3 regions of the Tardiphaga sp. 839_C3_N1_4 genome follow, and region 3 is predicted to be linked to each of the others. Evidence: predicted binding sites of a transcription regulator. Region 3 holds the regulator's gene; each other region holds the start of a gene.
The links. The regulator LexA, encoded in region 3, represses DNA repair genes until DNA is damaged. The targets are predictions, from matches to a motif close to TGTTCNNNNTGTGTTCNG.
Positions count from the first base shown of each region.

Region 1: the regulator LexA is predicted to act here: its motif matches at 1,722-1,739, upstream of AB8A38_RS14910 (PA0069 family radical SAM protein).
Region 2: the regulator LexA is predicted to act here: its motif matches at 2,499-2,516, upstream of AB8A38_RS19375 (YifB family Mg chelatase-like AAA ATPase).

Region 1 is NZ_JBPWQD010000001.1:3,101,227-3,105,225, reverse strand. Features, by position in the region: gene moaB (molybdenum cofactor biosynthesis protein B) at 1-481, shown strand, start outside; partial or broken gene AB8A38_RS14920 (GNAT family N-acetyltransferase) at 478-990, opposite strand; gene AB8A38_RS14915 (glycosyl transferase) at 987-1,556, opposite strand; gene AB8A38_RS14910 (PA0069 family radical SAM protein) at 1,761-2,924, shown strand; gene AB8A38_RS14905 (VOC family protein) at 3,042-3,494, shown strand; gene AB8A38_RS14900 (ribonuclease HII) at 3,569-3,999, shown strand, end outside.
Region 2 is NZ_JBPWQD010000001.1:4,050,203-4,054,201, reverse strand. Features, by position in the region: gene AB8A38_RS19385 (ATP-binding protein) at 1-158, opposite strand, end outside; gene AB8A38_RS19380 (hypothetical protein) at 334-804, opposite strand; gene AB8A38_RS19375 (YifB family Mg chelatase-like AAA ATPase) at 912-2,450, opposite strand; gene AB8A38_RS19370 (diguanylate cyclase domain-containing protein) at 2,633-3,667, shown strand; gene AB8A38_RS19365 (MBL fold metallo-hydrolase) at 3,741-3,999, opposite strand, start outside.
Region 3 is NZ_JBPWQD010000001.1:1,258,338-1,262,336, reverse strand. Features, by position in the region: partial or broken gene AB8A38_RS06365 (ComEC/Rec2 family competence protein) at 1-732, shown strand, start outside; gene lexA (transcriptional repressor LexA) at 751-1,473, opposite strand; gene AB8A38_RS06355 (GNAT family N-acetyltransferase) at 1,775-2,344, opposite strand; gene AB8A38_RS06350 (Orn/Lys/Arg decarboxylase N-terminal domain-containing protein) at 2,366-3,999, opposite strand, start outside.

The sequences.
Region 1 (3,999 bases), 1.8 Mb from region 3:
CGACAAGTCCGGCGCGACGCTGGCGGATCGGCTGACATCGGCCGGTCACACGCTGGCGAAGCGAGATATTGTCACTGACGATGTCGAGGCGATCCGGACGATCGTGCGTGGATGGATCGCCGATCCCGCTGTCGACGCGATCATCACGACCGGCGGCACGGGGTTCACCGGCCGCGACGTCACGCCGGAAGCCATCGAGCCTCTGTTCGAGAAGCGGATGGATGGTTTCTCGATTGCGTTTCACATGCTGAGTCACGCCAAGATCGGCACCTCGACGATCCAGAGCCGCGCCACGGCAGGCACGGCCGGCGCGACGTTTATCTTCTGCCTGCCGGGTTCGCCCGGTGCCTGCCGCGATGGCTGGGACGGCATCCTTGCCGCGCAACTGGATTATCGCACGCGGCCCTGCAATTTCGTGGAGATCATGCCGCGGCTCGATGAGCATCTGCGACGCCCGAAGGCGAAGGGCGCGTCGGTCTAGAGCGCGAGCTCCCAGGTCTCGCCGATCAAATCCTGCCCGAAACTGCGATGCGGCTCGGTGGCGACCAGCGCGAAGCCGGCATCCTGATAGATTTTTCGCGCAGCGCCGAGATTGCTCTGGGTCCACAGCGTGATCCTGCGATAACCGCATTGCCGCGCGAAGGCGATGGATTCCGTCACCATGCGCTGGCCGAGCTTTTGTCCGCGCGCCTTGGGATCGATCAGCAAGAGCCGAAACTTGGCGACGTCGTCGGATGCCTTCACGAGAAACAGCGAGCCGACGGGCGCGCCATCCATCTCGGCGATCCAGCAGCGTTCGCGCGTGGCATCGCATGTTGCGACGAATTCTGCGGCGATGTCGGCTACCAGCGCCTTGAAGGATGCATCGAACCCGTATTCACTCGCATAGAGTTCGCCGTGACTGCGGATGACCCAGTCGATATCGCCAGGCTGGAGATCGCGTAGCACTGCAGGCTGAACGGCATCGGGGGCTTGGACGGCCATGATCAGGCGACGATGATCCGGCTGCGTAGCAATGTGCGTGAGGAGCGGCCGAGCTGGCGCAGCAGCCGCGCTTCGGAACGCCGGGCATCGGGTGCGTAGCCGCCGAGACGATCATAGTGTTCGCGGGCGATCAGCAGGCCCTGATCGGCCTTGGGGCCTGTGATCATCCGGACCAGGTGCTTCAGGCCATCGCGAAAATTGGTCTCGTCATAGGGCGAACGCGCATAGCGGAAAATACCTGCGCGGGGGCGCTCGCTGGTCGAGACGCGCTGGATGAATTGCTGGGTCTCCTCGATCCAGCCCGCATCGAGCACGGCGCCGGCATGCAGAAACATCAGCCAGGGCGAGCGCGCCTGCTTGGCGCCGGCGGCCATCGCCGCGGCGCGCGATCCTTGCGAGGTCAGGAAGCCGCAGCCGGCGACATCGGCGACGCGTTCGATGACGTCTGTGCCGGCGCGATCGACCAGCAGCACTTCGCGGATCACTCCGGCAGCCGCGCCCGGCACCAGCGCTGCCAGTGTGGCAACAGCGGGCTGTTCGACGCCTTCGGTGGGGATGATCACGCTCAGCATGGGTGTCGGATAATACCTCTCAACAACGGGGTGGCCGCGTTATCATTTCGTCATAGTCTATGCGGCACCGGCGGCTGCTGCAATTTCGGGGCGGTTCGACTTTCGGCCGCCTCTGCAAGGCGGCGGGAGAATGCACAGTGCCCCGGCCGTGTGCCACTTCATCTATGTTCTTGCTTTGTTCCATGTATGCGCTATCGTGGCTTCATGAGTCGCCAGATCGCTGCCCTCAAGCACCCGCCGGTCCCGGCGCCCTCCGATAAGCCGGCGGGTGCGCTTTCCCCTTTTCCCGAGATCGCGGTGGCGATCGACAAGCAGCGGCGGCGCGGCCGCGGTGCCCAGTCCAACGACAGCGGGCGCTACGAGGCAGAGGCCCGGGTCGCCTTTGATGACGGCTGGCAGAGCCTCGATGAATTGCCGCCGTTCAAGACGACCGTTGCGACGGACACCGCGCGCAAGGTCATCACGCGCAACGAGTCGCCGGATATCGGCTTCGACCGTTCGATCAATCCCTATCGTGGCTGCGAGCATGGCTGCGTCTATTGTTTCGCGCGGCCGACCCACGCCTATCTCGGTCTCTCGCCCGGGCTCGATTTCGAATCCAAACTGTTCGTGAAGCCCGATGCGCCGGCGCTGCTCGAGAAGGAGCTGGCCGCCGCCGAATACGAGCCGAAGATGATCGCGATCGGTACCAATACCGATCCGTATCAGCCGATCGAGCGCGAGCGTCAGGTGATGCGTGGCATTCTCGAAGTGCTGGAGAAGACCGGTCATCCCGTCGGCATCGTGACGAAGTCTGCCTTGGTGACGCGCGACATCGATATCCTGGCGCGGATGGCGAAGCGCAATCTGGTCAAAGTGGCGCTGTCGGTGACGTCGCTCGATCCGAAGCTCGCGCGCACCATGGAGCCGCGCGCTTCGACGCCGTCGAAGCGGCTGGAAGCTTTGCGGCAGCTATCCGAGGTTGGCATTCCGACCACGGTGATGGTGGCGCCGGTGATCCCCGCGCTGAACGACAGCGAGATCGAGCGCATTCTCGATGCCGCCGCGCATGCCGGCGTCAAGGAAGCCAGTTACGTTTTGCTGCGGCTGCCGATGGAAGTGCGCGATCTGTTTCGCGAATGGCTGATCGCGAATTATCCGGATCGCTATCGGCATGTTTTCACGCTGATCCGCGAAATGCGCGGTGGCCGCGATTACGACTCGCAATGGGGCACGCGCATGAAGGGCACGGGGCCCATGGCCTGGATGATCGGTCGCCGCTTCGAGATCGCCTGCACGAAGCTTGGCCTCAACAAGCGTCGTTCGAAACTCACCCTCGATCATTTCGAGAAGCCGGCCGGTGCCGGTCAGCAACTGAATCTGTTCTAACTCCGCAGGTCTCGCAGCGTACGGAGTGGTGGAGAGGGGACGTTGGCAGGAAACCAGAGCCTGCCAACGTCCCTCTTTTCGATCTATAGAGTGAGTCTAGGAGTGACACGCATGACGATGACGAAACCACCGGCGCCGATCGCGCGCATGACGGTGATCACGCTGGGCGTCGCGGATATGCGCAGGAGCATTGCGTTCTACGAAGCGCTGGGCTTTACGCGAAAGGCCCGTGCCTCGGGCGATGCCATCGCCTTTTTCGACACCGGCGCCAGCGTCCTGGCGCTGTTTCCGTGGGAGCAATTGGCGCAGGACGCGACATTGCCCGACCATCCAAGGCCGCAGGCGTTTCGCGGCAGCACGCTGGCGTGGAATTGCCGCTCCGAAGGCGAGGTCGATGTGGTTCTCGCTTTCGCCGTCGATTGCGGCGGATCGCTGCTGAAGCCGGCGCGCAAGACCGACTATGGTGGCTATTCCGGCTACTTTGCCGACCCGGACGGGCACGCCTGGGACGTGGTGACGGCACCGGGGATCGAGGTCGGTGACGACCGGCGGGTGCATCTGGACGATTAAGGCCCGACCTGAATAGCGGGCACGATTCGGAGTTCCCGGTTGCGCGTGTTGGCCTGCTTCAGCACGATCCCCCCATGATTCGGGATGTGAAGAAGAAAGCGCCGGCCAAGCCGCGCAAGATCGTGGTCGCGCCGAGCTTTACGCGTGAGCGTGCACTGCTCAAGAAAGGCATTTGGCCGGTAGCGGGCTGCGATGAGGCCGGCCGAGGTCCGCTGGCCGGTCCGGTCGTGGCTGCGGCGGTCGTTCTGGACCCGAACAACATTCCCAAGGGGCTCGACGATTCCAAGAAACTGACGGAGAGCAAGCGCGAGGCGCTGTTCGAGGAAATTTGCGCTACGGCTTCATTCGGCGTCGCCTATGCATCACCCGTCCGGATCGATCGCGACAATATCCTGCGGGCCTCGCTCTGGGCGCTGGCGCGTGCGGTCGCGTCGCTGCCGGACGCGCCGAAACATGTGTTCGTCGATGGCCGCGACAAGATCGATACGACGGCCGATTGCGAGGC
Region 2 (3,999 bases), 2.8 Mb from region 3:
TAACCTGAGTCTTTCGAGGTCGAACCTGAGATGAAACCATAGGCGCCACCGAAGGCAGCCGAGAACATCACGAAAGAGCGGATGACGAAAGCAAGCCACGGAAAACGGCGCGCGAAGCGGCGGAAGTAGACCTTGATCCGGAAAACACCTTTCGCCACAGATCAGCACTCCGGCTTGGTCACATCATGGCTCGCGATTGCACGCGAATACAGGCCGCGATCAGGCGATCGCAGATGTCGGAAACAATGCGGGTATGTTGTTGCCAAGTGCTTGCACGGTGGCAGTTTTGAATTTGCCCGCGCTGACATGGTTGATGAAGCGTTAATGCGCGGCCTAGAGGCTGGCCGCTGCCATCCGCGCCGGGCTCCGGCTGTGAGCGCTGACGATCAGCGCTGCGGCGTCGCGCGCCGTGAAGCTGCGAGATTTCACGAAGATCCGGTAGTCGGCGTCGCCCTGTTCCGACAGATAGATGACGGGTTCCGATGTTACCGATGTGTCGGCGATGCCGATGAAGCGCGTCGCAGCGGTGACGGGACAAGCGTCCGGTTCCGCCGCATCGACATCATCAAGTACGACGAAGTCGGCAATCTCGGCGCTATCGACGATCTGCACACGGACGGTTGCCTGCAAGGGATCGCTGGTGAAGCTGACATGCGATTGCGCCTGCCAGGGCATGGTGGCGATCTGGACGCTGGTCTCACCGGTTGAGATGCAGGGATGCGTGCCGGCTACGAGATCGCCACGGGCGAGAAATGCCGCGAGTACCAGAGGAATCGTCGAGGCTAAAATCTTGAAACGCAGCATGACACGATACTCGCCCTGGCCCCGTAACGCGGGGTTATGGTGAGCAGAGCGTAAACAAAACTCGTTACTATCGCGTTGACGTCCACATCAGTGGCGAGGAGGAGACGTCAAGCAGCTCGGCGAATGCCCTCCGCCAGCGCGCGGTAAGACAACGCTTCGGCCAGATGCAGCCGCCCGATTTTCTCGGCGCCGTCGAGATCCGCCAGCGTCCGCGCCACGCGCAGCACGCGGTGATAGCCGCGCGCGGTCAGTCGCATTGTTTCGGCGGCATCGCGCAACAATGTCAGTCCCTGGGCATCCGGCTGCGCTACCGTTTCCAGCACAGAGGCCGGCGCGGAGGCATTGGTATGTGTGCCCGGCAATCCCGCCGCCGCATAGCGCATGATCTGCAGATCGCGCGCGGCGGCGACACGCGCCGCGACTTCGGCGGAACCTTCCGACGGTGGCGGCAGAATGAGATCCGCCGCGGTCACCGCCGGGACTTCGATGCGCAGATCGATGCGGTCCATCAAGGGGCCCGAGATGCGCGCCTGATAATCCGAGGTGCAACGATCGATGCGGCCGCGCTTGCAGGAGAAGCCCGGCTCGAACGCGTGACCGCAACGGCATGGATTCATCGCAGCAACCAGCATAAAGCGTGCGGGATAGGTGACGCGATGATTGGCACGCGAGACCGCCACCTCGCCATTCTCCAGCGGAGCGCGCAGCGAATCCAGCACGCGCGGATCGAATTCCGGCAATTCATCGAGAAACAGTACGCCTTGATGCGCCAGCGAAATCTCGCCCGGCCGCGCGCGCAGGCCGCCGCCTGTGAGTGCGGCCATGCTGGCGGAATGATGCGGCGCGCGTAATGGCCGCCGTGCGGTGAGCACGCCGTCCTTGATCTCGCCGGCGACCGACGCAATCATTGAGACTTCAAGCAGCTCCGCCGGCGATAGCGGCGGCAGGATCGATGGCAGCCGTGCCGCCAGCATGGATTTTCCCGATCCCGGACTCCCTGCCATCAACAGGTGATGGCCGCCCGCGGCAGCGATTTCCAGCGCGCGTTTGGCGCTTTCCTGTCCCTTGATGTCGCGCAGATCGAGCAGCGTATCTTCGCGCGCATGTATCTTCGGCTGCGGCCGTGACAAAATCTGTGTGCCCTTGAAGTGATTGGCGATCTGGATCAGCGACGTCGCGGCGATGATCTGGATGTCGGGACTGGCCCAGGCGGCTTCCGCCCCGCAGTCCGCCGGACAGATCAATCCTTCGTCGCGCGCGTTGGCGCCGATCGCGGCCGGCAGTACGCCGGCCACGGGAGCGAGCGAACCATCGAGGCCGAGTTCACCGAGTACAGTGAAGCCCGTCAATGCATCCGGCGGAATCGCGCCGATCGCAGCCATCAGTCCCAGCGCAATCGGCAGATCGTAATGGCTGCCTTCCTTCGGTAGGTCAGCCGGTGCGAGATTGACGATGATGCGTCGCGCCGGCAGCGCTAGGCCCGAGGCGACCAGCGCCGCGCGGACCCGTTCGCGGGCCTCGGACACCGCCTTGTCGGGCAGGCCGACGATCAAAAAATTAGGCAGGCCGGGCACGACCTGAACCTGCACGTCGACCGCGCGGGCCTCGATCCCCTCAAAGGCTACGGTGGAAACGCGTTGAACCATGCCGCCCTCATTCGACATGAGAGCGTAACCTAAGGTTGCTTCTATTTCAAGAACAATCAGTGAACGAAATGTAGCGGTAAAGTATGCTGGTTTTGGCTGAAGTCGGCCATTGGCGTAGAAAATCTTAAACACGTCATGCAAAGCATCCTATGAGCTTCGAGACGAAGACCGGGTGCCCGCAGATGTCAGATCGCTTGTCGATGCCGCCAGACGCTCCGGATGACGCCGACCTGATCGCTGCGCTGAAGGCGCAGATCGAGGCCCAGCAAGCCATCATCGACCAACAGGCTGCTTCGCTGGCGCATAGCCGGAAGATATTCGATCGCTCCTCGGCGGCAGCGCGAATCGGCGTCTGGGAATGCGACCTTTCCGATGAATCGCTGGTCTGGACCGATGTTGTCTATGACATCTTCGATCTGCCGCGCGGCTCGACGCCGATTCGAGAGGAGGCGCTCGCCTGTTATCCCGAAGAATCCGTCAGGGAACTGACGAAGCGGCGCAGCAAGGCAATCGAAGATCGAACCGGATTCAGTCTCGATGCGGAGATCATCACCTTCAAGGGTAACCGGCGCTGGATCAGGATCACGGCCACAGTCGAGTCGGTCGATGGCGTTGCCGTCCGCATCTTCGGGATGAAGCAGGACATTACCGAAGAAAAAATCCTGGCGGATCGCAATCGCTATCTCGCCGAGTTCGATACGCTGACCGGGCTCGCCAATCGCAGCCAGTTTCAAACCAAGCTGTCGCTGTTCGATGCGGCGTCGACCATCAAGGTGAAGCCGTTCGGCGCGCTGCTGCTGATCGATCTCGATGAATTCAAGCCGGTCAATGACTGTTTCGGTCATGCGGCCGGCGATGCCTGCCTGACCGTCGTCGCAAATCGAATCCGCAATATCTGCGGGGGCGCCGAACTGGTCGCGCGCCTTGGCGGTGATGAATTTGCCGTTCTGCTGGGACCGCACGCACAATTCGAGGAAGCCTCCGAGACCGCGCGTGCGATTGTCACACAGTTGGGTCTACCGATCGATCATCGTGGACAACAGTTGCGCGTCGGCGCATCGGTCGGCATCGCACTGGCGGACAACTGCACGTCGTCGCAACTGGCAGCCATGGCCGACTCGGCACTCTATGCGGCGAAGGATGCCGGACGTGGGACGTTCCGGATCTATAAACGCGGTGCCGAGCTGCGCTCGCGAGACACCTCGTCGGCGGCATGACGATGCGCTCGCTGCGGAGCTCCTGCGGCGATCGCTGTCTCAGGATCGCCGCAAGAAAGTCGCAGGATTTCCGCTAGAGATTCATCACCATCGGCTCGGCGATATAGCGGAAACCATCGCCGGATTTGACCACATGTCCGTAGCCCGGCCAGGCGAAGTGATAGGACATCACCGCGGTCTTGTTGGCTGCCAGCATGTCCAGCATCTTCACCCGCGTCGCCGCCGCCATCTTCGGATCGGAATCATAGGCGAACTCCATCCGCGGCTTCTCCAGCAACAGCACCTGATGATGGGTAAGATCGCCGAGGAACGCGAAGGACTTTCCGTCCGAC
Region 3 (3,999 bases):
CAGTGGATGATCGTGGTCACGCAATGGGTGGCAGCCTTGCCCGGCGCCATCGGCCGAATGCCGGTGTTCGGCACCGGACCGCTGATATCAGCCAGTATCGGCATCATCGTGCTGGGATTGCTGCGCACGCCGTTGCGCCTCGCAGGGCTTGGTGTGCTTGCACTCTCGATTGTCTGGGCGTTGCTGGTCAAGCAGCCGGATGTATTGATCTCGGGGGACGGTCGCAGCGTCGCGGTACGGGGCAGGGACGGGCACCTGCATGTGATGCGCGGCGCCAAGGATACATTTTTGCTGAAAGAGTGGCTCGCCGGCGATGCCGATGCGCGTCTGCCGACCGATGCCTCCGTCAGCCACGGTGTGTCCTGCGACCGCGACGGGTGCATCACGCCGCTGGCCGATGGCGCTCTGGTGGCGCTGGTTCTACAGCCTGACGCGTTCACCGACGATTGCGAGAAAGCGGCGCTCATCGTCACGACGCGACAGCCGCCGAGGGATTGCAGGGCGCTGGTGATCGATCAGGATCGCTTGCAACGAAATGGTGCGGTGAGCCTGCAGCGAACCGCGAACGGCTTTACCATCGATGCCGTGCGGCCACGGGGCCTGGACCGTCCGTGGTCGCGCGCAATTCCCGATGAGCCCCAGCACGATCTGATCCAGACCGGTCGTCCACCGCAAAACCGGCCGGTGGATGCGACGCCGGCGGAAACCGATCTTCAATCCGAAGATCAGTAATCCGCCGAGGCGATAGCCTCAGTAACGCCGATACAGGCCAATCAGCTTGCCCTGAATGCGCACCCGGTTGGGCGGCAGGATGCGGACTTCGTAAGCATCGTTGGCGGGCTCCAGCGCGATCGACGCGCCGCGGCGGCGGAAGCGCTTCAACGTGGCTTCCTCATCGTCGATCAGGGCCACCACGATGTCGCCGGTGTCGGCGCTTTCGTTGCGCTGGATCAACACGGTATCGCCGTCGAGAATGCCGGCGTCCTGCATGGAATCGCCGCGCACTTCGAGCGCATAATGTTCGCCGGAGCCGAGCATGTCGGCGGGCATGCTGATGGTGTGGCTGCGGGTCTGCAGCGCCTCGATCGGCGTACCGGCCGCGATCCGGCCCATGACCGGGATAGCAACCGTGCGGCCGTTGTCATCATCGCCGCTGTGGCTAGCGATGCTGGCGGCCGAACGCACCTTGCCAAGCGTGCCTTCGATGACGCTGGGCGTAAAGCCGCGGCGTCCGGTACCGCCGGTGACCGGCGCGCCGAGCTCTGGCAGCTTGATGACTTCGATGGCACGGGCGCGATTGGGTAGACGGCGTATGAAGCCGCGTTCTTCCAGCGCTGTGATCAGACGATGGATGCCGGACTTCGAGCGCAGGTCGAGCGCATCCTTCATCTCGTCGAAGGAGGGCGGGACGCCGGCTTCCTTCAACCGTTGATCGATGAATCGCAGGAGTTCGTATTGTTTGCGCGTGAGCATCTGAAGCCATCCTCAGTTGACGGTGTCGGCCGCCGCGTGCGTTTCAAAGGGCCTTCGAACAGTGAGCCTCAATCCAGAGACGATCGTTCGAAGATCGGTTGCGCGAGTTCGGGCACTCTCAAACTACTCAAAGCCACAGAATCTCGAAACAAATCATGAACGAACACTATATGTTCCATATGTGTTCTGCAATGCTTAATTTGCCGTCAACAGAACGCACGTTGAGGGAGGTTTGAGGAGGTTGTTCCTCACCAGTCGTCGATCCTCGACGGATACGGAAAATGCTTCCCGGTCGCCTGGGCTACGCAGACGTCATGCGCCCAACGGGCGGCGGCGGTGTCGTGGAGCCGGTCGCCAGCGAGCGCTGAACCATGATCGTGTCGGCCCAGCGGCCGGAGCGATAGGCGACGCCGGGCAGCAAGCCGACGCGGGCAAAGCCGAAGCTCTCATGAAGGCCGAGGGAGGCCGTGTTGTCGGCATCGATATAGCCGATGATCTGCCGGAAGCCGGCCGCCGCGCAGACGTCGATCAGTTCGCGCATCAACAGGCGGCCGATGCCTCGGCCGACATGTCCGTGGTGGATGTAGATCGAATGCTTGACCGTGTAGCGATAGGCCGGTCGCTTGCGGAACAGCACCACATAGGCGTAGCCCACGACCTCGCCGCCTTGCGTGGCGACGAGGTGCGGAAATCGCTTGCTGCGCAGATTCTTGCGCCGGTCTCTGAGATCGTCGGGCTGCGGCGTGTCGGCGTCGCTGACGCCTTCCTCGACGCCTTGCCGGATGTGCCGGCGATAGATCGCCAGCATGGCATCGACGTCGGTGTCGCGCGAGGGTCGTATGACGACCGGCTGTTCGAGTTCCGTTTGCAAATCAGGCTCCTTACGTGCTCCCTATTCGGAGACCACATAAGTGTAAAGTCGGATCCGGCCATTGGCGTCGACCTTGCGGTAGATGCCCTGGATTTCGACGTCGAAGCCCGGGAAGGTGTTGAAGCAGGTCTCAAACATCTTGAGGTAATCGATCATCGGCTTGGAGCGTTCGGTGAGCCGCTCGCCCGGCACGATCGTGGCGATGCCGGGCGGATAGACCACGAACGGCGTCGTCGCGACCCGCCCGAAGATCTCATCGATAGGGAGGTAGTCGACGTCGTTGCGCACCAGACAGCGCGCGGCATCATGGGGCGACATGGCGATCTCCGGCAAGTGATCGGCGGCGAACTGTTTGGTCTGGAGTTCGCTCACATTGGCCTCGCGGAAGAACCGGTGCATGTCGCCGCACAGATCCCGCAGGCGTATGCCCGCATAACGCGCCGGCCTGCGCCGCGCGAATTCCGGGATGACGTCTTCCAGCAGCGCGTTGTCGTCGTGTAGCTTCTTGAACGCCACGAGACCGCTGATCAGCGTGCCGGCCTTGCTGGCTTCCACGCCGGGCGTCAGCAGGAAGAGCAGCGAGTTGAGATCGTTCTTCTCGGGCACGATGCGGTTCTCGCGCAGGAACTGGGCCACCACCGGAGCAGGGATACCGTGATCGGCATAGGCGCCGGTGGTGCGATCGAAGCCGGGTGTCAGCACCGTCAGCTTGTTGGGATCGGTCATGGTGAAACCGGCTTCCATACCGGGGAAGCCATGCCAGGCGGCGTCAGGTGCAAGCTGCCAATAGGACGGATTGGTGGCGAGCTGGTCCGTGCCGACGCTTTCCCATGGCACGTTGTGAACAGCGCCTTCGCTGGATGCGTCTGGAATAGCGACGCGCTCGGGCACGAAGGGTTCGAAGAACCAGCGGCGCTCAGTGCGGGTTTCCTTCTCCTCGAATTCGCGGCGGACGGCGCGCATCTTCTTGCGCAGCTCGATGCCAAGCCGGATCGTGTCGTCCCACAACACTTCGCCGGAGCGGCCCTTCATCATCTGCGCGCCGACATCCAATGATGCGAACAGCGGGTAGAAGGGCGAGGTCGAGGCGTGCTGCATGAAGCTTTCGTTGAAGCGCCGATGCTCGACACGGCGCTTCTGCCCGCGGATATGCCGGTCCTTCATGTGGATCTGCGACGCCTGCGAGAAGCTCGCGAGCTGCTTGTGGGTCGACTGCGTCGCGATGATGCCCGGCGAATCCGGGCCGAGCTCCTTGAGCCCCATGGCGAAGCGGCCGGCATAGAGCGGGTGGAATTTCATGAAACCCGCCCACGCTTCGTCAAACAGGATGTAATCGCAGAGATGGCCGATGCGCGCGATGATCATCTCGGCGCTGTAGATGGTGCCGTCATAGGTGCATTGTTCGATCACTGCCACGCGAAACGGACGCTCGCGCTTCCAGGCATCTTTGTCGGTGACCAGCGGATTGATGCGGATGCACTCGCGCAGCGCGTCCTCGTCGAGCGCATCCCAGTTCATCGGCCCGATCAGGCCCCAGGGATTGCGCGTCGTCGGCACATAGATCGGCACACCGCCTGAAATCATCAATGCGCCGTGCAAAGCCGCCTTGTGGTTGTTGCGATCGAACAGCACGAGGTCGCCATCGGTGACCAAAG